3 regions of the Uliginosibacterium sediminicola genome follow, and region 2 is predicted to be linked to each of the others. Evidence: predicted binding sites of a transcription regulator. Region 2 holds the regulator's gene; each other region holds the start of a gene.
What was found. The regulator FliA, encoded in region 2, starts transcription of late flagellar genes. The targets are predictions, from matches to a motif close to CTAAAGTTNNNNNNNNNNNNGCCGNTA.
Positions count from the first base shown of each region.

Region 1: motD (flagellar motor protein MotD) is a predicted target of FliA. The motif match lies at 4,789-4,815, and genes of this name have one in related genera.
Region 3: ABDB84_RS12710 (AP2 domain-containing protein) is a predicted target of FliA. The motif match lies at 4,357-4,383, and genes of this name have one in related genera.

Region 1 is NZ_JBDIVE010000019.1:19,423-26,934, forward strand. Features, by position in the region: gene ABDB84_RS19780 (superoxide dismutase) at 1-463, shown strand, start outside; gene nadC (carboxylating nicotinate-nucleotide diphosphorylase) at 539-1,387, opposite strand; gene ABDB84_RS19790 (FMN-binding glutamate synthase family protein) at 1,457-2,932, shown strand; gene ABDB84_RS19795 (DMT family transporter) at 2,920-3,822, opposite strand; gene motD (flagellar motor protein MotD) at 3,909-4,757, opposite strand; gene ABDB84_RS19805 (methyl-accepting chemotaxis protein) at 4,928-6,193, shown strand; gene dapB (4-hydroxy-tetrahydrodipicolinate reductase) at 6,258-7,061, opposite strand; gene ABDB84_RS19815 (outer membrane protein assembly factor BamE) at 7,078-7,440, opposite strand.
Region 2 is NZ_JBDIVE010000018.1:13,567-21,078, reverse strand. Features, by position in the region: gene flhB (flagellar biosynthesis protein FlhB) at 1-481, shown strand, start outside; gene flhA (flagellar biosynthesis protein FlhA) at 496-2,583, shown strand; gene flhF (flagellar biosynthesis GTPase FlhF) at 2,589-4,064, shown strand; gene ABDB84_RS19575 (RNA polymerase sigma factor FliA) at 4,279-5,037, shown strand; gene ABDB84_RS19570 (flagellar motor protein) at 5,065-5,805, shown strand; gene ABDB84_RS19565 (ABC transporter permease) at 5,821-7,038, opposite strand; gene ABDB84_RS19560 (ABC transporter ATP-binding protein) at 7,253-7,512, opposite strand, start outside.
Region 3 is NZ_JBDIVE010000006.1:198,995-206,506, reverse strand. Features, by position in the region: gene glyA (serine hydroxymethyltransferase) at 1-825, shown strand, start outside; gene nrdR (transcriptional regulator NrdR) at 978-1,469, shown strand; gene ribD (bifunctional diaminohydroxyphosphoribosylaminopyrimidine deaminase/5-amino-6-(5-phosphoribosylamino)uracil reductase RibD) at 1,531-2,619, shown strand; gene ABDB84_RS12720 (GlpM family protein) at 2,623-2,964, shown strand; gene ABDB84_RS12715 (HesA/MoeB/ThiF family protein) at 2,966-3,715, opposite strand; gene ABDB84_RS12710 (AP2 domain-containing protein) at 3,785-4,276, opposite strand; gene ABDB84_RS12705 (serine/threonine-protein kinase) at 4,449-5,807, opposite strand; gene grpE (nucleotide exchange factor GrpE) at 5,990-6,556, shown strand; gene dnaK (molecular chaperone DnaK) at 6,665-7,512, shown strand, end outside.

The sequences.
Region 1 (7,512 bases), on a different contig from region 2:
CAACCTGATCCCGGGTACCGAGTTCGAAACGGCAGCCCTCGAAGACATCGTCAAGAAGGCGTCCGGTGGCATCTACAACAACGCCGCCCAGATCTGGAACCACACCTTCTTCTGGAGCTGCATGAAGCCCAATGGCGGCGGCGCTCCGACCGGCGCCCTGGCCGATGCAATCAATGCCAAGTGGGGCAGCTTTGATGCCTTCAAGGAAGCCTTCACCAAGAGCGCTGTTGGCAACTTCGGTTCGGGCTGGACCTGGCTGGTCAAGAAGGCTGACGGTTCGGTCGACATCGTCAACACCGGCCCCGCCGGCACCCCGCTGACCACCGCCGACAAGGCCCTGCTGACCATCGATGTGTGGGAACACGCCTACTACATCGACTACCGCAATGCCCGTCCGAAGTTCGTCGAAGTGTTCCTGACGAGCCTCGCCAACTGGGACTTCGCTGCAGAGAACTTCGCCTGATCGACGCGAATCTGCCGCAAAAAAAGCCCGGGCATGCCCGGGCTTTTTCATGTCTGCCGCCGCAAAGCGATCAGCTTATTCCTCAATGTGGCGCAGCGACAGGTCGATGGCGCGCACGTCCTTGGTCAGACCGCCGACCGAGATGCGATCCACACCGGTTTCGGCAATCTCGCGCACGCGCTCCAGATTGACCCCGCCCGAAGCTTCGAGCTGGGCGCGGCCAGCGGTGATCAGCACCGCTTCGCGCATCGTCTCGTTCGTCATATTGTCGAGCAGTACCATGGTCGCGCCGGCTGCCAGCGCTTCGTGCAGCTGCTCCAGGCTTTCCACTTCGATCTCGATGAAGGCCGTGGACGGTGCAATCTCGCGTGCCCGCGTCAGCGCCTGACGCACGCCACCGGCGGCGATGATATGGTTTTCCTTGATCAAGACGCCGTCATAGAGGCCGATACGATGATTGAGACCACCACCGACACTGACCGCGTATTTCTGCGCCAGACGCAAACCGGGCAAGGTCTTGCGCGTATCGACGATGCGTGCGCGGGTGCCGGCAATCGCCTCGACAAAGCGCGCCGTGGTGGTCGCCGTGCCGGAGAGCAATTGCAGGAAATTGAGTGCCGTGCGTTCGGCAGTGAGCAGGCTGCGTGCGCTGGCGAAGATGTCACAGAGCAACTGGCCGGGCTTGACGCGTTCGCCGTCCTTGACATGCCAGACGACTGAAGATTCCGGCTCCAGCATCTGGAACACGGTGTCGAACCAGGCCGTGCCACAGACAATGGCTTCCTGGCGAGTGATGACGCGGCCGCTGGCATTTGCACTAACAGGGATCAGCTGTGCGGTAAGATCGCCAGTGCCAATATCTTCGGCAAGGGCGCTGGCGACTTCTCTTTGAATCTCGACGCGCAATTGCTGGGTCAATTCCATGATGGTCCTGAGCGATTTTGGATGTTCGGGGTTCGATTCTACACGTCGGGAGCGGTTCGAATGAATGCCATGCCCAGTCTGCTTACCATCCTCAGCGTCAGCCTCGGCAGCTTGCTGACCATCGCCATCGTTGCCGTACTGGTGTATTGGTATGTCCAGGACATCACGCAGAAAAAGCACACCATCCTGCGCAATTACCCGCTTGTCGGGCATCTGCGCTACTTTTTCGAACGTCTGGGCGAATACTTCCGGCAGTACTTCTTCCTTGGCGATCGCGACGAAATGCCTTTTGATCGCGCCACGCGATCCTGGGTTTACCGCCTCGCCAAGAACGAGGGGGGCGTCATCGGTTTCGGCTCCACGTACCGTCTACAGGATCCGGGCGCGCTCATCTTCGTCAATGCGCCCTTTCCCGTACTCGAAGAAGATCGCCTGCCCACACCACCGCTGATCATCGGCGAGGGACACTGTGCCACACCCTTTACGGCGCGCTCCATCATCAATGTCAGCGGCATGAGCTTTGGCGCCATCTCGGCGCCGGCAATCCGCTCACTTTCGCGCGGCGCAGCTGCCGCCGGATGCTGGATGGATACCGGTGAAGGCGGTCTGTCGCCGCACCACCTCGAAGGCGGCTGCGATGTGATCATGCAGATCGGCACGGCCAAGTACGGCGTGCGCGACGCCAATGGCCATCTCTCGCTCGACAAGCTGCGCGAGCTGGCCGCACACGAGAACGTGCGCGCCTTCGAGATCAAGCTGGCGCAAGGCGCCAAACCCGGCAAGGGCGGCGTGTTGCCGGGCGGCAAGGTCACCGAGGAGATCGCGCGCATCCGCGGCATTCCGGTCGGGGTCGATTCGATCAGCCCCAACCGCCATCTGGACATTGCCAATATCGAAGAGCTGCTCGACTTCATCGCACGGGTGCGCGATGTCACCGGCAAACCCGTTGGCATCAAGACTGCGGTCGGCGGCCGCATGTTCATGAATGATCTGTGCGAAGCCACGCTGCGGCGCGGCCTCGATGCGGCGCCCGACTTCATGGTCATCGACGGTGGCGAAGGCGGTTCAGGCGCGGCACCGCAAGCGCTGGCCGACCACGTCGCGCTGTCGATCAATGAATCCCTGCCGCGCGTGGTCGATGCCCTGCTCGCGGCGGGCATGCGTGATCGCGTCAAGGTGGTGGCGTCGGGCAAGCTGATCACCTCGGCACGTGTCGCCTGGGCGCTGGCCTGCGGTGCGGACTTCGTCAATACCGCGCGCGGCTTCATGTTCGCGCTCGGCTGCATCCAGGCGCTGCGCTGCCATACCAACACCTGCCCGACCGGCATCGCCACCCACAACGTCCGCCTGCAGCGCGGTCTGGTGATCGAGGACAAGGCCGAGCGCGTCGCCAACTACGCCAGCAGCATCAACAAGGAGGTGGACACCATCGCCCACTCCTGTGGCCTGCGCCACGCCCGCGAATTCAGCCGCGAGCATGTGCGCATCGTGCAGATGGCGGGTCAGTCCGAAGCGCTGTCTACGCTCTATCCTTATCCGGCCTGAGCGCGGCGGCGCTCGGCCAGCGCCACCACCACGCCGCCAGCGGTGATGACCAGCATGCCCAGCACGCTCAAGGCATCCGGCACCTGCTCAAAGGCCAGCCAGCCGAGCAAGGCCGCCCACAGCAGCTGGGCATAGCTGATCGGCGCCAGCACCGAAGCTGGCGCGTCGCGAAACGCGAGCGTGAAGCACAGATGACCGAAGAAGCCGAAGCTGCCCAGGCACAGGTAGAGCAGGATCTCCAGCAGCGAGGGCATCTCGCTGAACCAGAACCAGGGTAGCAGCACGCCGAACACCACCGAGCCCAGCAGCGCCGAGTAGTACAGCATGGACACCGCGTTCTCGCTGTAGCTGAGCACGCGGGTGAACAGCTGGTAGGCCGTCATGCACAGGGCGACCAGCAGGGCGCAGGCCACGCCCAGCGGGTCCAGATCGCCCCCGGGGCGGATGATCAGCAGCACGCCGGCAAAACCGCCCAACACGGCGAACCAGCGCAGACGGCCGATGCGCTCATGCAGGATCGGCCTGGCCAGCAAGACCACCAGCAGCGGTGCCAGATAAACGATCGAAGTCGCCTCGGCCAGCGGCAGGCGGCGCAGCGCCAGCATCATGAACACCGTGATACCGATCAGACAGGCGCCGCGCAGCAGCACCCAGTGCGGGCGCTGCGCATGCACGAGCTGGCGCCCCATGCTCGGCATGAAGATCGCCGTCATCCACAGCAGATGTACGAAGTAGCGTGTCCAGGCCACCAGCGGCACCGAATGGCGCAACGCGAGGTATTTGGACGCAGCGTCCATCCCGGCAAAGAAAAACAAGGCCAGCGCGTAGACCAACATGCCACGCAAGGGAGAACGCAGCCCGCTGGGGCGGGCCAGATGAAGGAGACGCAAGGGACTGCCCAAGGAACATCGAACCGCCATCATGCCGCAGGCCGCACGGGTGCGCCAGCGGCTGGTGCACAGCAGCGGCCGAAAGTTCAGGGCTTGGCTGCGGGGCTCAGGCTGAGGTCCTCCGGCATGCCGAGCGCGCCCGAGGTATCGCGCACGCTGGCCGGTTCAGGATCGCCCGCCGTTTCGGGCAGCTGGGATTCGATCAGGATGGTCACCCGCCGGTTACGCGCGCGGCCATCCGGCGTCGCGTTGTCGGCAATCGGGCGCTGATCGCCATAACCGGCGGCGGTCAGGCGTCGCGGGTCGACGCCGCTGGCGACGAACAAGCGCACCACCGAGGAAGCGCGCACCGCTGAGAGCTCCCAGTTGGACGGAAAATTGGGATTGCTGATCGGCAAAGTGTCGGTGTGCCCTTCCACGGTAATTGGGAATTCCCCCGCCGCCACCACCGTCGCCACCGCCTGCAAGGCGCGCAGTGCGGGCGCGCCGAGTGCCGCATCACCGGGCTGGAACAGCACGCTGGCGTTGATCTCGACCGAGATGCCATGCGCCCCCTCGGTGACATGCACCTGACCGCCCTTGACCAGCGGATCGAGCACGCGCTTGATGTCCTCCGCCATATTGCGCATCTTGGCGCGCTGTTTGGCGCGCTGGGCCTCCACTTCCGGATCGACCTTGGGCGGCCGCGCAACGCTGGCCACAATCGGCGGACCGCTCGGAATCGGCTGCGAAATCAGTACATTACCCTGCACATTGACATCACTGCGGAAAGCCTGGACGAGGGAGTCGGACAAAACCCGGTACTTGCCTTCGTTCACCGAACTGACGGCATACATGACCACGAAAAAGGCGAATAGCAAGGTAATGAAATCCGCATAGGAGACCAGCCAGCGCTCGTGGTTTTCGTGTTCTTCTTCCTGCTTTTTGCGGGCCATGGCACCTGTTCCGACATGCGTACGGCTGTGTTAACGGCAGCACTGCCCTGCAACTTGACCGCGCCCAGCCAAGCCGCGGGCAGAGCGGACGGCCGCCTTTTGCGCGCGACGCTCAAGTCGCCTGGTCTTTTTGACGTTATCTGCCCTACAAATGCCGGGAGGACTTCCTCATGTTGAAAAACCCGCTTGCCAGCATGCGCAACCAGTTGTTGCTCGTGTGCGGATCAGGCACGAGCTGTGTATTGATCGCTGCCGGTGTCGGCCTGCTGACGCAGTCGCGTGCCGTAGACGAGTTGAGTGCCGAACTGCAGAAGCAGCAAGCAGTCGTCCATCCCGCCATGCAGAGCATCATCGACTCGGCGCAAACCGCACTGTGGCTGAGTCTGGCACTGATGGCGGTCGTCTGCGTCGGCGCCCTGGGCAGCTTTCTGTGGCTGCTGCAGAAGCATCTGGTGCAACGCACCGCCAAACTCTCGGACGATCTCAAGCGCCTGGCCTCCGGCGACTTCCGCCAGGCCGTCAATCTCGAACACAGCGAAGAGCTGCGTCGCGTCGCCGAATCGGCGGAAACCATCCGCCAGGGGCTGGGGGCACTGATCGCCCAGGTGCGCGAGAGCGCCGTCACCCTGCAACAAGGCGTGGACAACGTTGCCGATGATGCGGCGCGCGTCTCCGACGCCTCGCTGGAGCAATCTCAGGCCACCTCGAAGACTTCAATGTCGATGCAGGACCTGACCCAGTCGATGCAGAACATCACGCGCAACGCCGACAGCGCCAACCGCCTCTCGCACGACAGCCTGCAGCAGTCGCGCAATGTGCGGACCAAGCTCGACGAGGTCAAACGCGTCATCGACGAGGCGGCCCAGGTCATCCAGCGCGTCGCCAGCGCCTCGCAGGACTCGCTGCACAATATGCAGCGCATCAGCTCGATGACCCAGCAAGTGCGGGAAATTGCCGATCAGACCAATCTGCTCGCCCTCAATGCCGCCATCGAAGCGGCGCGTGCAGGCGAAGCCGGCCGTGGTTTTGCCGTGGTCGCCGACGAAGTACGCAAGCTCGCCGAGAAGTCCGGCCAGTCGGCCGCGCAGATTGACGCCATCACCGCCTCACTCAATGGCCAGGCCGCCGATCTGGAACGCTCGGCCGCGCATGGCCTGGCCGCCATCGACAATAGCCGCAGCGGCATGGATGAAACACAGACAGCGCTGGCCGCCGCCAATGAGGCGGTCGCCAAGGCGACCAATGAACTGGACGCGATTGCCGACTCGGTGCGCGAACAGAATCAGTCCAATGCCGAGATCGCCCGCAATGTCGAGCGCATCGCCAGCATGGTGGAGAACAACAACAATGCCGTCTCCAGCATGACCAGCTCGGCCGAGAAGCTCAATGCCCTGGCCGGCAAGATGAACAAGGTCGTCTCCACCTTCAAGCTCTGAGCGGCGCCAACGCAATAAAAAAGCCATGGCATGCCATGGCTTTTTTTGCGGGCAGTGCGCGGGCCTACTTCAGACCGAGCACGTCCTGCATGTCAAACAGGCCATTGCGCTTGCCTTGCAGGAACAAGGCTGCGCGCATCGAGCCGCTGGCGTAAGGCATGCGGCTGCCCGCCTTGTGCGAAATCTCGACGCGCTCGCCCAGCGCGGCGAAGGTCACGGTGTGGTCGCCCACGATGTCACCGCCACGCACCGTCGCAAAGCCGATGGTCTCGGGCTTGCGCTCACCGGTCACGCCTTCGCGGCCATACACCGCGCATTCAGCCAGATCACGCCCGAGGCCCTTGGCCACCACTTCGCCCATGCGCAGCGCGGTGCCCGAGGGCGCATCAACCTTGAAGCGATGGTGCGCTTCATAGACTTCGACGTCGTAGCCGCTGTTGAGGATCTGCGCCGCCACTTCGAGCAGCTTGAACACGGCGTTGACACCCGTCGCCATATTGGCCGAGAAGACCACCGGAATGTGTTCGGCAAAGGCAGCGATCTGCTGTTTCTCTTCCGGCTTGAAACCGGTGGTGCCGATCACCATCGCCTTGCCGGCGCGGCGCGCGGCCTCAAGGTGCAGCAGCGTCGCTTCGGGCCGCGTGAAATCGATCAGGCAATCGGCCAGCGCAAAGGCTGCGTCGACATCGGCGCTGATCGCCACCCCGGTATTGACGCCCGCGAAATCGCCCGCGTCACGCCCCAGCCAGACGCTGTCGGGCCGGTCCAGCGCAGCGACCAGTTCAACGCCCGGCGTCTGCTGGCTGGCTTCAATCAGCATGCGGCCCATGCGGCCGGAGCTGCCTGCAATTGCAAGTTTGACTGTCATGCTTGTTCCGTAAAAATCAGGGCGCCGCGACCGGCGCGCTTTGTACCACCGGGGCCGACAAGGCCAGCGCGGGCACCACGTCACCCTCGATGCTGAGCAGCTTGCCGTCCTTGAAAATCAGGGTGATGCGCTTCTGCTCGGTCAGTTTGCCTGCCGGGGCGAAGCGATAGACATAGTCCCAGCGATTGGCATGGAACGGATCGAGGAGCAGGGGCGAACCCATGATGAAGCGCACTTGCTCTTCGGTCAGGCCCTGTTTGAGCTGAGCCAGCATCTCTTGCGAGACGTAGTTGCCCTGGCGCACATCCATGCGATAGATGCCCAAACCCTTGGTCCATGAGCAGGCCGGCAGCGTCAGCAGCGCTGACAACAAGATCACACCGGTAATCAATCGACGGTTGCGGGATAACGTGCAAAGCATTGCTCAAACCCTTGTCAGTCCGGCCAGGCA
Region 2 (7,512 bases):
ACTGCGCATGACCAAGGAAGAGGTCAAGCGAGAGAGCAAGGAGTCGGAGGGCGATCCGCAGATGAAGGGCAAGATCCGCGCGCGGATGGCCCAGATGGCCCGCCGCCGCATGATGGATGCCGTGCCCAAGGCCAATGTGGTGGTCACCAACCCGACCCACTATGCCGTCGCCCTGCGTTACGAGGCTGGCAGCATGAGCGCGCCGACGGTGGTCGCCAAGGGCGCCGACCTGATGGCGCAAACGATTCGCGAGCTGGCCAAGCAGCATGGCGTGCCCTTGCTCGAATCGCCGCCGCTGGCGCGTGCGCTGTTCCACCACGCCGAACTCGACCAGCAGATTCCGGCCACGCTCTATACCGCCGTGGCCGAAGTGATGGCCTACATCTTCCAGCTCAACCAGTTCATCACCCAGGGTGGCTTGCCGCCGCAGGCTCCGGGTGTCATCGACGTGCCGCCCGGACTCGATCCGGCGGCTGAATAAAGGTCTGCAGAAACATGGCAGCGACCAATACCCTCGATCTGAAGCAACTCTTCTCGCCGTCCAACATCCGGCAACTGGCTGCGCCCATCCTGGTGCTGCTGGTGCTGTCGATGATGGTGCTGCCGCTGCCGGCCTTCATCCTCGACGTGTTTTTCACCTTCAACATCGCGATGTCGATGATCGTGCTGCTGGTGGCGATGTATACGAGAAAGCCTCTGGATTTCTCGATCTTTCCGACGGTGCTGCTGATCACCACCTTGCTGCGCCTCTCGCTCAACGTCGCGTCGACCCGTGTGGTGCTGATCGAAGGGCACACCGGGGGTGACGCAGCGGGTAAGGTCATCGAGGCCTTCGGCCACTTCCTGGTCGGTGGCAATACTGCTGTCGGCATCGTCGTCTTCGTCATTCTCACCGTCATCAACTTCGTCGTCATCACCAAGGGCGCGGGGCGGATCGCTGAAGTCGGCGCCCGCTTCACCCTGGACGCGATGCCCGGCAAGCAGATGGCCATCGACGCCGACCTCAACGCCGGCCTGATCGACGACAAGGAAGCCAAGCGCCGCCGTATCGAGATCGCCCAGGAAGCCGACTTCTACGGCGCCATGGACGGTGCCTCGAAATTCGTGCGCGGCGATGCGGTCGCCGGCATCCTGATCCTGCTGATTAACGTCATCGGCGGCCTGATCGTCGGGGTGATCCAGCACGACATGGAGATTGGCCGCGCAGCGCACATCTACACCCTGCTGACCATTGGTGACGGTCTGGTGGCGCAGATTCCGGCGCTGATCATCTCGGTGGCGGCTGGTCTGGTGGTCTCGCGCGTCGGCGACGATGGCGATATCGGCGGGCAATTCGTCAATCAGCTGTTCAGCAATCCGCAAGTGTTGATCATGACGGCGGTGATTCTCGGCCTGCTTGGCATCATCCCCGGCATGCCCAACCTGGTCTTCCTGACCCTGGCGGGTCTGCTCGGATTGATGGCCTGGAAGCAGGGCGCACGCGAGGGCGCCGAGGCCGAGGCTGCCGCCAAGCCGGCCGAACAGGTGGCCACCGCAGCGGCGGACATGGATGCCAGCTGGAACGATGTGACGCCGGTCGATGTGCTCGGGCTGGAAGTCGGCTACCGCCTGATTCCGATGGTGGACAAGAGCCAGAACGGCGAGCTGCTGACGCGGATTCGCGGGCTGCGCAAGAAGTTCGCCCAGGACATCGGCTTCCTCGCTGCGCCGGTGCACATCCGCGACAATCTGGAGCTGCGCCCGAACGCCTATCGGATCACCCTCAAGGGCGTCGATATCGGTCAGGGCGATGCCTATCCGGGCCAGTTCATGGCCATCAATCCGGGGCGTGTGTCCGGCCGCCTGCCTGGCAACGAGACCAAGGACCCGGCCTTCGGCCTGCCGGCGATCTGGATCGATGCCGCGCTGCGCGATCAGGCACATGCGCTGGGCTACACCGTGGTCGACGCCAGCACCGTGGTGGCGACGCACATCAATCACGTCATCCTCTCGCACGCGGCCGATCTGCTCGGTCGCCAGGAAACCCAGGCGCTGCTCGACCATATCGCCAAGGATTCGCCCAAGCTGGTCGAGGACCTGGTGCCCAAGACCTTGCCGCTGCATGCGGTGCAGCGCGTGCTGCAGCTTTTGCTCGAAGAAGGCGTCAATATCCGCGACATGCGCAGCATCGTCGAATGTCTGGCCGAGAACGGCGCCAAGAAGCAGGACCCGAACGAGCTGGCGGCGCTGGTCCGCACGGCGCTCGGGCGCAGCATCGTGCAATCGATTTTCCCCGGCAATTCCGAGATGCAGGTGGTGGCCCTCGATCCGGGGCTGGAGCGCATCCTGCAACAAGCCATGCAGTCGGGCAGCGCCGAGGGCGCCATCGAACCGGGTCTGGCCGACACGCTGCTGCGCGATACTGCGGCGGCCGCTCAGCACCAGGTCGACATGGGCCTCACGCCGGTCTTGCTGGTGCCCAACAATCTGCGCTGGTTGCTCTCGCGCTTCCTGCGCCGTTCGGTGCCGAGTCTCAAAGTCATTGCCCACTCTGAGGTGCCTGAATCGCGCACCATCCGGGTGACCAGCGTTATCGGAGGTTGATCATGGTGAGTGTCCGCAAGTTTTTCGGCAAAACCGCGCGCGAGGCGCTGACCGCGCTGAAGGCCGAACTCGGACCCGATGCAGTCGTGCTGTCCAATCGTGCCGTGCCGGGTGGGGTCGAGATCGTCGCCCTGCCGCCGGAATCGATGGGCGAGATCAATGCCTCGGTACGTCAAGCCCAGCAAACCCCGGTGCAACCGCCGGCAGCCCGTCAGGCACCGGCTGCGCCCGCGCCGGAGAACACCATTGGCCAGCAGATCGCCGCCCAGCTGGCGCGCCGCAGCCAGCAGCAGGCCGCGCCGAAGAGCGGATTCCGTTCCGGCATCGACGCGCCGCCGCACGATGCCGATACCGGCGGCCACCAGGCACGCGGCGTGCGCCCCTTCAATCCGCCGCGTGTCGGGCCGGACGGTCGTGAACTGCCGATGCCGACGCCGGCCGCAGCAAAGCCGGCGCGCCCGCTGCAGGAAGAGCGCCACAACGATCTCTCCCGCGAGTCGATACAGGAAGCGGCGCGGGTGCAAAGTCTAGAAGCCACCAATGCCGCGCTGATGCAGGAACTCTCCTCGATCAAGGGCATGCTCGAACGCCAGCTTGCCGGCTTTGCCTGGAGCGAGATTTCGCGCACCGCGCCGGCCCGCACGCAGATGATGAGCGAGCTGCTTGAAGCCGGCTTCTCGGCCCAGCTGACGCGCCAGCTCACTGAACCGATTCCGGCCGATTCCGAACTCAACGATGCGCGCGATCTGGTGCGCCAGCTGATCAATCGTGACCTGCGCCTGCAGGACTGCGACGCCGACATCATCGACCGTGGCGGCGTGTTCGCCCTGGTCGGCCCGACCGGCGTCGGCAAGACCACCACCACCGCCAAGCTGGCGGCGCGCTGCGTAGTGCGTCACGGCGCCGACCGCCTGGCGCTGATCACCACTGACGGCTACCGGATCGGCGCGCACGAACAGCTGCGCATCTATGGCCGCATTCTCGGTGTGCCGGTGCATGTGGTACGCGATGCCAGCGATCTGCGCCAGACCCTGCAGGAGCTGCGCAACAAGCACATGGTGCTGATCGATACGGTCGGCATGGGCCAGCGCGACAAGATGGTGCTGGAGCAGGCTGCCATGCTCAATTCCGCCGGCAAGGTGCGTCGCCTGCTGTGCCTCAATGCCACGGTGCGCGGCGACACCATGGACGACGTGGTGCGCGCCTACCGCACGGCCGATCTGGCCGGCTGCATCTTCACCAAACTCGACGAAGCCACTTCGGTGGCGCCCGCGCTCGATGTGGCGATGCGCAACGAGCTGAGCGTGCTCTATCTGGCCACCGGCCAGCGCGTGCCGGAAGACCTGCACCTGCCCAATCGCAACTATCTGGTACATCGCGCGCTGCGCGAGCTGCCGCCCGATTCACCCTGGAAGCTGGACCGCGCCGATGCCGGTTTGCTAATGAGCGAACCGCGTCCGCCGGGCAATTCGACAATGTAAATTGGTGTTACGGGGGCTCAAGTTCTGCGCGGCAGTTGCCGTAACAGAGTGTGTGCTCCTTTCTCGTTCTGTCCCGCGTATCGCTGAGGTTTTCAGCACGTGAATTGAGCAAGAACAAGGCCCTTTTTTCGAGCGGCGCGCAAGCGAGCCGCAGAGCAAAATGTTCCCATGCAGCAGTCAAACTGGTGTGTGACCACTCTTAAGAGAGAGCACGATGTATAACGCAGCGGGAACCCTGGATAAAGATCAGCTGGTCGCGCGCTACGCGCCGCTGGTCAAACGGATCGCCTACCACCTGATGGCCAAGCTGCCGGCCAGTGTGCAGGTCGAAGACATCATTCAGAACGGCATGCTGGGCCTGCTCGACGCCATGGGGCGTTATGAAGAGGGCCTCGGCGCGCAGTTCGAAACCTATGCCGTGCAGCGCATCCGTGGCGCCATGCTCGATGGCCTGCGCGAAAACGATTGGCTGCCGCGCAGCCTGCGCCGCGAAATGCGACGTATTGAAACGGCGATCCACAATCTTGAACAGCAACACGGCCGTCAGCCGACCGAGCGCGAACTGGCCGAGTCCCTGGGCATGACCCTGGCCGACTATCAGAAGATGCTGCAGGAAGCGCGCGGCTATCAGCTGGTGTACTTCGAAGACTTCGGCGACGAAGAGGAAGACGACTACCTCGAACGCCACATCGTTGGCGAAAACAACGATCCGCTCAAGCTGCTCGAAGAAGCGGGCATGCGCCACGTGCTGATCAAGGCCATCGAAGACCTGCCCGACCGTGAAAAGATGGTCATGGGCCTCTACTACGAAGAAGACCTCAACCTGCGTGAAATCGGCGAAGTGCTGGGTGTTTCCGAGTCCCGCGTCTGTCAGCTGCACAGCCAGGCCATTGCGCGTCTGCGTGCACGCATCGCCAGCGGCCGCGAGTCCTCGATGCCCAAATCCGCCAGCCGCCGCGCCAGCGCTGCCTAAGCCGCGGATCACGGGGAGCGCGTCGCGATGGATCTGATCAGCATCGCCGGTCTGCTGCTTGGCATCAGCGTGATCATCGCGGGCCAGCTGCTCGAAGGTGGCCACCTGCAATCGCTGGTGCAGCCGACGGCCCTGATGATTGTGCTCGGCGGCACGGTCGGCGCCGTCATGCTGCAAAGCCCTTTGCACGTTTTTCTGCGCGGTTTGCGCATGGCCGGCTGGGTGCTCAAACCGCCAGCTTCACCGATGCGCGAGCAGATCGAACAGATTGTCGCCTGGGCCGCGATTGCGCGCCGCGAGGGCCTGCTCTCGCTCGAAGACAAGATCCAGAACCTGCCCGATCCCTTCATGCGCAAGGCCGGTCAGCTGCTGGTCGACGGCGTTGAGCCGCAGCACATCCGCGAAGTCATGGAAATCGACATCGGCACCTGGGAGGCGCAGCAGAAGCAAGCCGCCAAGATCTGGGAAGCCGCTGGCGGCTATTCGCCCACCATCGGCATTCTCGGCGCGGTGATGGGCCTCATCCACGTGATGGAAAACCTCTCCGACCCCGGCAAGCTGGGCGCCGGCATCGCGGTGGCCTTTGTCGCCACGATCTATGGCGTCGGCTTGGCCAATCTGGTGTTCCTGCCGATGGCCAAGAAGCTGCAGGCGAATATCGCCCGCCTGGTCGCGGCGCGTGAAATGGCGCTCGACGGCGTCATCGCCATCGCTCACGGCGAGAATCCGCGCATCATCGAGAGCCGGCTACAGGCGTATTTGAGCTGAGCCGGCAGCCTGCGCTCATTCGTGGCGCAGCGCTTCGATGGGGTCCAGCTGCGCCGCCCGCCGCGCCGGCATATAACCAAACAGCACGCCAATCGCCGCCGAGAACAGGAAGGCCAGCAGATTGATCTGCGGGTCGAACTGGAAGGGCAGCTTCATCAGGTTCGACAAGCTGATCGAGGCAGCCAGCGCCAGCGCGATCCCGATCAGGCCACCGAGCGCGGATAGCGCAATCGCCTCGACCAGGAACTGCAGCAAGACCTCGCGTGCCAGCGCGCCAATCGCCAGGCGGGTGCCGATCTCGCGGGTGCGCTCGGTGACCGAGACGAGCATGATGTTCATGATGCCGATGCCGCCGACCAGCATGCTCACCGCCGCCACGGCGCCGAGCAGGGTGGTGAGGATGCGGGTGGTGCCGGAGAGCGTCTGCGCGATCTGCTTGGTATCGACGATCTGGAAGTTGTCGAGCTGCCCGCTCTGGATATTGCGCCGCTGGCGCATCAGCGCGGTGATGTCGGCACTCACTTCGTCGGTGTCGTAGCCGTCCTTGGCCGACAGGTAGATGGTCGGGATCTCCTGCGCGCTGGAGGCGCCCCAGATTCGCCGCAGCATGGTCTTCAGCGGCACCAGGATCACATCGTCCTGATCATTGCCGAAACCGCCCTGACCCTTGGACTTGAGCGTGCCGACCACCTCGCAGGTGACTGAGCGGAAACGCATTTTCTGGCCGATCGGATCATGGCCAGCGAACAGCTTGTTGCGGATGGTGTCGCCGATGATGCAGGCGGCGCGCCCGCTTTCCTGCTCCGACTCGCTGAACATGCGGCCTTCGGCGATCTCCCAGTTGGTCACCGAGAAGTAGTCATTGGTCACGCCGGTGGCCTGGGTCGACCAGTTTTGCTGCAGGAACACCGCGCTGCCAAAGCGTTGCGCGCTGGGCGCCACGGCGCGCACGCCGACGATTTCGCGCTCGATGGCCTCGGCATCGGTCAGCTTGAAATCCGGCGGATTACTGCCGCCGGTGCCCGCCGAAAAGCCGCGCCCGGGGCGCAGGATCAGCAGATTGCTGCCCAAGCTCTGCACCTGTGCCTGGATCGAACGCGTCGCGCCATGGCCCAGGGTGACCATGGTAATCACCGCCGCCACGCCGATCACGATGCCCAGGGTGGTCAGGAAGGCACGCATCAGGTTGCGGCGGATTTCGCGCAGTGCGAGGAGCAGGGCGTTCCAGATCATGGGTGTTGTGGCGACGTGATATTGCAGCGTTTTGAATGGCGGCTTTTTGACGCGAAGGGCGCGAAGGGCGCAGAGAACAGCGAAGGAATGCTTTGCTTGTGAAGAGCGCTATCCATAAAGCATGCGATGTGCGCTGTTCCGGACCTGAAAGATCTGTGTTTCCTTCGCGAGCCTTGACTTTTCTCCGCGCCCTCGGCGTCAAATGTACAGGCGCTCAAGTTTGTGCTCCCGCTTCAGTTGGCACATCCGACGCGACATGCCCATCGACAAAGCGCACCACACGCCGCGCGTAGGCGGCCATGTCCGGCTCGTGGGTGACCATCAGGATGGTGATGCCGCGCTCGCGATTGAGCGCGTCGAGCAGCGCCATGATCTCTGCGCTGCGTGCGGAATCGAGATTGCCGGTCGGCTCGTCGGCGAGCAGCACGGCGGGCTCGGTGGCGATGGCGCGGGCGATGGCCACGCGCTGCTGCT
Region 3 (7,512 bases), on a different contig from region 2:
GTCTCCTACGGTCTCAACGAAAAGGAAGAGATCGACTACGAGGCGATGGAAGCCCTGGCTCGTGAACACAAGCCGCGCATCATCGTCGCCGGCGCCTCGGCCTACTCGCTGCGCATTGACTGGGAGCGCTTCGCCAAGATCGCCAAGGAAGTCGGCGCGATTTTCTGGGTCGACATGGCCCACTACGCCGGCCTGATCGCTGCCGGCATCTACCCGAACCCGGTGCCCCACGCCGATGTGGTGACCTCGACCACCCACAAGACCCTGCGTGGTCCGCGTGGTGGCGTGATCTTGATGAAGGCTGAACACGAGAAGGCGCTGAACTCGGCGATCTTCCCCGGCCTGCAAGGCGGCCCGCTGATGCACGTCATCGCCGCCAAGGCGGTGGCTTTCAAGGAAGCGGCAACGCCGGAGTTCCGCAACTACCAGGAACAAGTGGTGGCCAATGCCCGCGTGATGGCTCGCGTGCTGTCGGAACAACGCGGTCTGCGCATCGTCTCCAGCCGCACCGAGAGCCATGTGTTCCTGCTCGATCTGCGCTCCAAGAAGATCACCGGTAAGGAAGCTGAAGCCGCGCTGGGCAAGGCGCACATCACGGTCAACAAGAACGCGATTCCGAAGGACCCGGAAAAACCCTTCGTGACCAGCGGCATCCGCATCGGCAGCCCGGCGATGACCACGCGCGGCTTCACCGAGATCGAAGCCGAACGCGTTGCCCACCTGATTGCCGACGTGCTCGACGCGCCGAACGATGAAGCGGTGCTGGCCAAGGTGCGTGAAGAAGTCAGCGCACTGTGCAAGAAATTCCCGGTCTACGGCGCTTGATATCTTGCAGTGAGTAGAAAGGAGTGAGGTGTGAGGAGTAAAACCAGCGACGCGCCATCCGTTTCACTCGATACGATGCCGCACAGCAGCGAGCGAGCGCTTTTGCGCCTCTCGCCTCACGCCTCACGCCTTACCCTCATGGCGATCAAGCCATGAAATGCCCTTTCTGCAACGCGCCCTCCACGCAAGTGACGGATACGCGTGAAAACGACGAAGGCGACATCATCCGTCGCCGTCGCCGTTGCGGAGAGTGCGACAAACGCTTTACCACCTACGAACGCATCGAGCTCAAGCTCCCGCAGATCGTCAAGAAAAACGGCAGCCGTACCGAGTTCGATCGCGAAAAAGTGCTCGCCAGCATGAAGCTGGCGCTGCGCAAGCGGCCGGTTACGGCCGAGAGCGTCGATCTGGCCATCGAACGCATCGAAAGCCGCCTGCTCGCCCTGGGCGAACGCGAAGTGCCTTCCGACAAGGTCGGCGAAGCGGTGATGCGCGAATTGAAGCGCCTCGACAAGATCGCCTACATCCGCTTTGCCTCGGTCTATCGCAACTTCGAAGACACCGAGGAGTTCGCCGAAGTGCTGCGCGAACTGGCGCCGCATGCCAAGCAAGCCATCGCCAAGCCGCGCACGCGCAAGAGCTGAAGCCAGCCGCCACCCGACAGCCATTTAACGTAGCGCGCCGCAAGCGCCCGCCAGCTTCCCCATGATCAAGCCAGACTTCATGCGCCGCGCCCTGCAACTGGCCGAGCGCGGGCTATATACCACCAGCCCCAATCCTCGCGTGGGCTGCGTCATCGTCAATGCCGCCGGCGAAATCATCGGCGAGGGCTGGACCCAGCCCGCCGGTCAGAACCACGCCGAGATCCAGGCCCTCAACGACGCCGCTGCACGCGGCCATTCGGTCGCCGGCGCAACGGTCTATGTGACCCTGGAGCCCTGCGCGCATTTCGGCCGCACCCCGCCCTGCTGCGATGCGCTGATCCGCGCCGGCGTCGGCCATGTGGTCAGCGCCATGTCCGACCCCAATCCGCTGGTGGCGGGCCAAGGTCTGGCGCGCATCGCTGCGGCCGGCATCGGCGTCACCGAGAATCTCTTGGCTGACGAAGCGCTGGCCCTCAATCGCGGTTTCGTCCAGCGCATGACCCAAGGGCGCCCGCTGCTGCGCCTGAAAATCGCCGCCAGTCTCGATGGCCGCACCGCGCTGGCCAATGGTGAAAGCCAGTGGATCACCGGCGAAGCGGCGCGCGCCGATGGCCACCACTGGCGCGCGCGCAGCTGCGCCATCCTGACCGGCATCGGCACCGTGCTCGCCGACGATCCCCTACTCAATGTGCGCGCCGTTGAAACGCCGCGCCAGCCGACCAAGGTGATCGTCGACAGCCAGCTGCGCATGCCTCCCGGCGCCGCCATTCTGCGCACGCCCGGCTGCCTGATCGCGACCACGGTGCAGGACGCCAAGCAGCATGCGCCACTGCTGGCGGCGGGGGCCGAGATTCTGGTGCTGCCGGCACATGAGGGCCGCGTCGATCTGCAGGCGCTGGTGGCAGCGCTCGCCAAGCGTAACTTCAATGAAGTGCATGTCGAAGCCGGCGCCATCCTCAATGGCGCCTTACTCAGCGCGGGCTGCGCCGACGAATTGCTGGTCTATCTCGCGCCAACCCTTCTCGGCCCCAGCGCACGCGCCATGCTCGACTTCCCGGCGCTCCCGCATCTGGCCGAGGCATCGCGCTGGCAGATCGAGGATCAGCGCCTGTTCGGCACTGACCTGCGCCTGATGCTGCGGCGCGCCTGAGTCATGCTCGCCCTGCTGTTCAAATCCACGCTCGGCGCTGCCGCGGTGATGCTGATCGCCGTGCTCTCGCGCACCTCGAATTTCTTCATCGCCGGCCTGGTGCCGCTGTTCCCGACCTTCGCGCTGATCGCTCACTACATCGTCGGCAGCGAACGCTCCGCCGCCGACCTGCAAGTCACCGCGCTATTCGGCCTGTGCTCCCTGCTGCCTTACGGCGCTTATCTGCTGGCGGTGTATCTGCTATGCACACGCATGAGCCTCACCGCCACCTTGCTGCTCGCCACCCTGGCCTGGCTGATTTGTGCGGCGATTTTGCTGATGGTGTGGACGCACTTGCGCAGCTGAATCAGGCGTTGCCGCACACCGTACAGCCGCCATCCTTGCCGTAACGCATCGTGCGCAGGCTCACGTCCAGTGCATTGATCAGCAGCAGCTTGCCGATCAGGGGCTCGCCGCAGCCGGCGATGAGCTTGAGCGCTTCGGCCGCTTGCAGACTGCCGACGATGCCGGTCAGCGGCGCGAAGATGCCCATCACTGCGCAGCGCGTTTCCTCGACATCTTCACCATCGGGGAACAGGCAGTGGTAGCAGGGATTGCTGTCCTGGCGCAGATCGAAGACGCTGAGCTGTCCATCAAAACGCACGGCTGCGCCGGATACCAGGGGTTTGCGATGTTTGACGCAGGCGCGGTTGATGGCGTGGCGGGTGGCGAAGTTGTCGCAACAGTCGAGCACCACGTCGGCCTCGCTGATGTGGGCGTCGAGCAGTGCGCCTTCCAGTCGCTGTGGCAAGGCGATGGTGATGATCTCGGGGTTGAGCGTCGCCAGGGTATCTCGGCCGGATTCGGCCTTGAAGCGGCCGACTGAATCATTGCGATGCAGGATCTGGCGCTGCAGATTGGTCAGATCCACGGTGTCGCCGTCGGCCAGGATGATCGTGCCGACGCCGGCCGAAGCGAGATACATCGCAGCGGGCGAACCCAGGCCGCCGGCGCCGACGATCAGGACACGGCTGTCAAGAATGGCTTGTTGCCCCTCTACATCGAGCTCGGGCAGAAGAATGTGGCGGGAGTAGCGCAGCAGCTGTTCATCGTTCATAGGCCAATTCTACAAGCAGAAAAGCCGCTGACCCTGCGGGGTAAGCGGCTTTCTGTTGAGCGGCGGCAATCAGGCGGCTTTGCGTAGCTCGCTCGATTCGGTCTTGCGGCGTGCGGGCTTGCGGCGCACGGCACCCGGATCGAAAGCGCCGTCGAGACCGCGCAGTGCATCTTTGCGGGCTTTCAGTGCCATCTTGAAAGCGCCCTCTTCGCCGTACTTCTTGACCGAGAACTTGACCCGTTTGCGACGCCCGTCCGGCAAGGGCCAGGATGCGACCCAGAACCAGCGCTGCTTGTCTTCGGGCAAATCACGCGTTTCCGAAGCGCAATAACGACATACGCCCACCACGCCGGAACGATTGTTCTTCTTGACGATGTTTGAGTACTCGCGCATCGAGAAGGGTGGGTTTTTGGTGATGACTTCATCGCGATAGGTCTTGGCCGCAGCAAAAGACTTCTGCTTTCCTCCGTGTACTCCGTCGGAGAAATGCTTGCGATGGATGACGCCGCGACGCTGGATAGTGACCAACCAGCCATGGGTACGGCTGACTTCATTATCCACACGGCTGATTCCGTAAACACTGCCTCTGCTCACGTCGTTCCTCCAGATGCTTTCGAGGGTTATGGCGGCGATTTGAGGATTTTCGGCAGTGCCTGGCAAAACTTTAGCGCTTCGGTTCAGGCATTGCACCAAAGGCAGAAAAAACGCTACGGACGGATTTGCGCGGTGCGCTTCAGGTGTCGATCAGCTGCAGGCCGATCGAGGTGACATTGGTCGGCCGTGTTGCGGCAACGCCACTGGCGGCGATCTGCGCCTCGGCTCGCGCAAGGCGACGCGCCACAGTGGAAATGAGGCGCTGGCGGAAGTGCTCCATGCATTCTTCGGAGGCCAGTGACAAGGCGGCCGGCGAGATTTCGAGATAGCGCGTCAGGCTCAGAGTCACCACGCTCGCATGCTGGCGGTGTTCGACTTCGTCCAGATACGCGGTTTCGCCGAAGGATTCGCCCGCCCCCAGCGTAGACACCACGCGCCCGGCGATGGATAACTCGACTTCACCTTCGAGGACAATGCCAAAACGCTGGTCATCGCTGCCTTCACGCATCAGCTGGGTCAGCGGATCGACCATGCGCCAGACCGCAAAGCGCACCACTTCCCAGATCTCGACATCGTCGAACTCGGTAAAGAAGCTGAGTTTGCGTACGGCGGCGAATCGGGACGCGTCATGCGTGCGCATGTTCTCGTCGAGAATCTTGTAGCGCACCGCGGTGAGGTCCTTGGCGAACTCGGCGCCATTCTTGTAGCGCGAGTAGAGATCCTTTTCGAGCGCCTTGCGGATCACCCCGTCCATCGCCTCCGGCACTTCGGGATTGAGCTGGCTGGCCGAGGGCGGATCGGTGTTGATGATCTTGTAGACCAGCTGGGCCGGATTCTTGGCGCGGTACGGCAAGCGCCCAGTGAGCAGGTGAAACAGCACGATGCCCAGCGAGTACAGATCGGTCTTCTGGTTGAGTGGATAGCTCTTGATCTGCTCGGGCGACATATAGGCCGGCGAGCCGACGCCCATGATGAAGGTCGAGTCCTGGTCGCTCTTTTTGTTCACGTTCATCGCCAGGCCGAAGTCCGTGATCTTCACGTTGTCGTGCTCGTCGATGAGGATGTTGGCCGGTTTGATGTCGCGGTGGATGATGCCTTGCTTGTACGCGTAATCGAGCGCCATGCAGCACTTGAAGACAATGCTCACCGTGCGATGCAGCGGCAGCATCTTGTCGAAGCTACAGTATTCCTCCAGCGACTTGCCGCCGAAGTACTCCATCACGATATAGGCCTGCTCTTCCTCGATCACCGCTTCGAAGATCTTGATGATGTTGGGGTGATCGAGCTTGCGTGCGACGCCCTCTTCCGCGCGCAGCAGTTTGAGCAGGCGGCGGTTCCACTTGGCCTCGTCCTTGTTCTTGTCGCGAAAGGAGATCAGCTTGAGCGCAACCGGCTCCGGGTAGAACGGGTTCTCGGCCAGATACACGGTCGCCGTCGCGCCCTTGCCCAGCTCGCGCAAGATGCGGTATTTGCCAATCTTCTCTGGGGTTGTGGCCATGGAATATGTGTATCTGGGGACGGTGCGAACAGCTAGGACTGCGTATTGAAACGTTTTTCAGGCTTCGATTGCAGTGTAATCCGTACTTTGTACGAAGATTGACAAAAAATGTCTCAGATTCACTTGAAATCCTTGTGCCCGACCCCACTGTCAGGTCCTGACTACTTTTTCGAGGATACTTCATGCAGGACGTACAGGATTCGGCTAGCCCGCAAGAACCGACAGATGGCGCCCCCGAGGGTGCTGACGTGGCAGCCAACAGCACAGAATCTCACACGGACAGCCTCCCCGGCCTTGAAGCGCAACTCCGTCAGCTCGAATTGCAAGCGCAGGAACACCACGATGCCTGGCTGCGTGCCAAGGCCGAGACCGAGAACGTGCGTCGCCGCGCCGCTGAAGACGTCAGCAAGGCCGCCAAATTCGCCATTGAAAAGTTCGCCGCTGAGCTGCTGGTCGTCAAGGACGGCCTGGAGCAAACCCTGTCGGTCGAGGGCGCCACGCCTGAAGCGCTGCGCGAAGGTGTCGAACTGACCCTGCGCAACCTGGGCAAGGCCTTCGACAAGAGCGGCCTGCAAGAAGTGAATCCGCAAGGCGAGAAGTTCGATCCGCACAAGCACCAGGCGATCAGCTCGATTCCTTCGGAGCAGCCTGCCAATACCGTGGTCCAGGTGTTCCAGAAGGGTTACACGCTTGAAGGCCGCGTGCTGCGTCCGGCCCTGGTGGCTGTGTCCAACGGCAGCGCTGCATAAAAGCGCGGCAGCGGGAACTTGAAATTCCGCCAAACACCCCTACTTGCGTTACAGGTATGAATCAGGGCGCGACCGCGTTGCGCCACAAAAAATCTAGGAGTTTTGAAAATGGCAAAGATCATCGGGATTGACCTCGGTACCACCAACAGCTGTGTCGCCATCATGGAAGGCGGCGTGCCCAAGGTCATCGAGAATTCGGAAGGTGCGCGCACCACGCCCTCCATCATCGCGTACATGGAAGATGGCGAGATCCTCTGCGGCGCACCGGCCAAGCGTCAGGCCGTGACCAATGCCAAGAACACGCTGTACGCCGTCAAGCGCCTGATCGGCCGCCGCTTCGAAGAGAAGGAAGTGCAGAAGGACATCAACCTGATGCCCTACACCATCAGCAAGGCCGACAACGGCGACGCCTGGGTTGAAGTGCGCGGCAAGAAGATGGCGCCGCCGCAAATCTCCGCCGAAGTGCTGCGCAAGATGAAGAAGACCGCTGAAGACTACCTCGGTGAAGAAGTCACCGAAGCGGTCATCACCGTGCCGGCTTACTTCAACGACAGCCAGCGTCAAGCGACCAAGGATGCCGGCCGCATCGCCGGTCTGGACGTCAAGCGCATCATCAACGAGCCGACCGCGGCGGCACTGGCTTTCGGCCTCGACAAGGTTGGCAAGAAGGACCAGAAGATCGCCGTGTTCGACCTCGGCGGCGGCACCTTCGACATCTCCATCATCGAAATTGCCGATGTGGATGGCGACAAGCAATTCGAAGTGCTGGCCACCAATGGCGACACCTTCCTCGGTGGTGAAGACTTCGACCAACGCCTGATCGACCACATCGTCGAAGAGTTCAAGAAGATCAACGGCGTGGACCTCTCGAAGGACGCCATCGCCCTGCAACGTATCAAGGCAGCGGCTGAACGCGCCAAGATCGAGCTCTCCTCGGGTCAGCAAACCGAAATCAA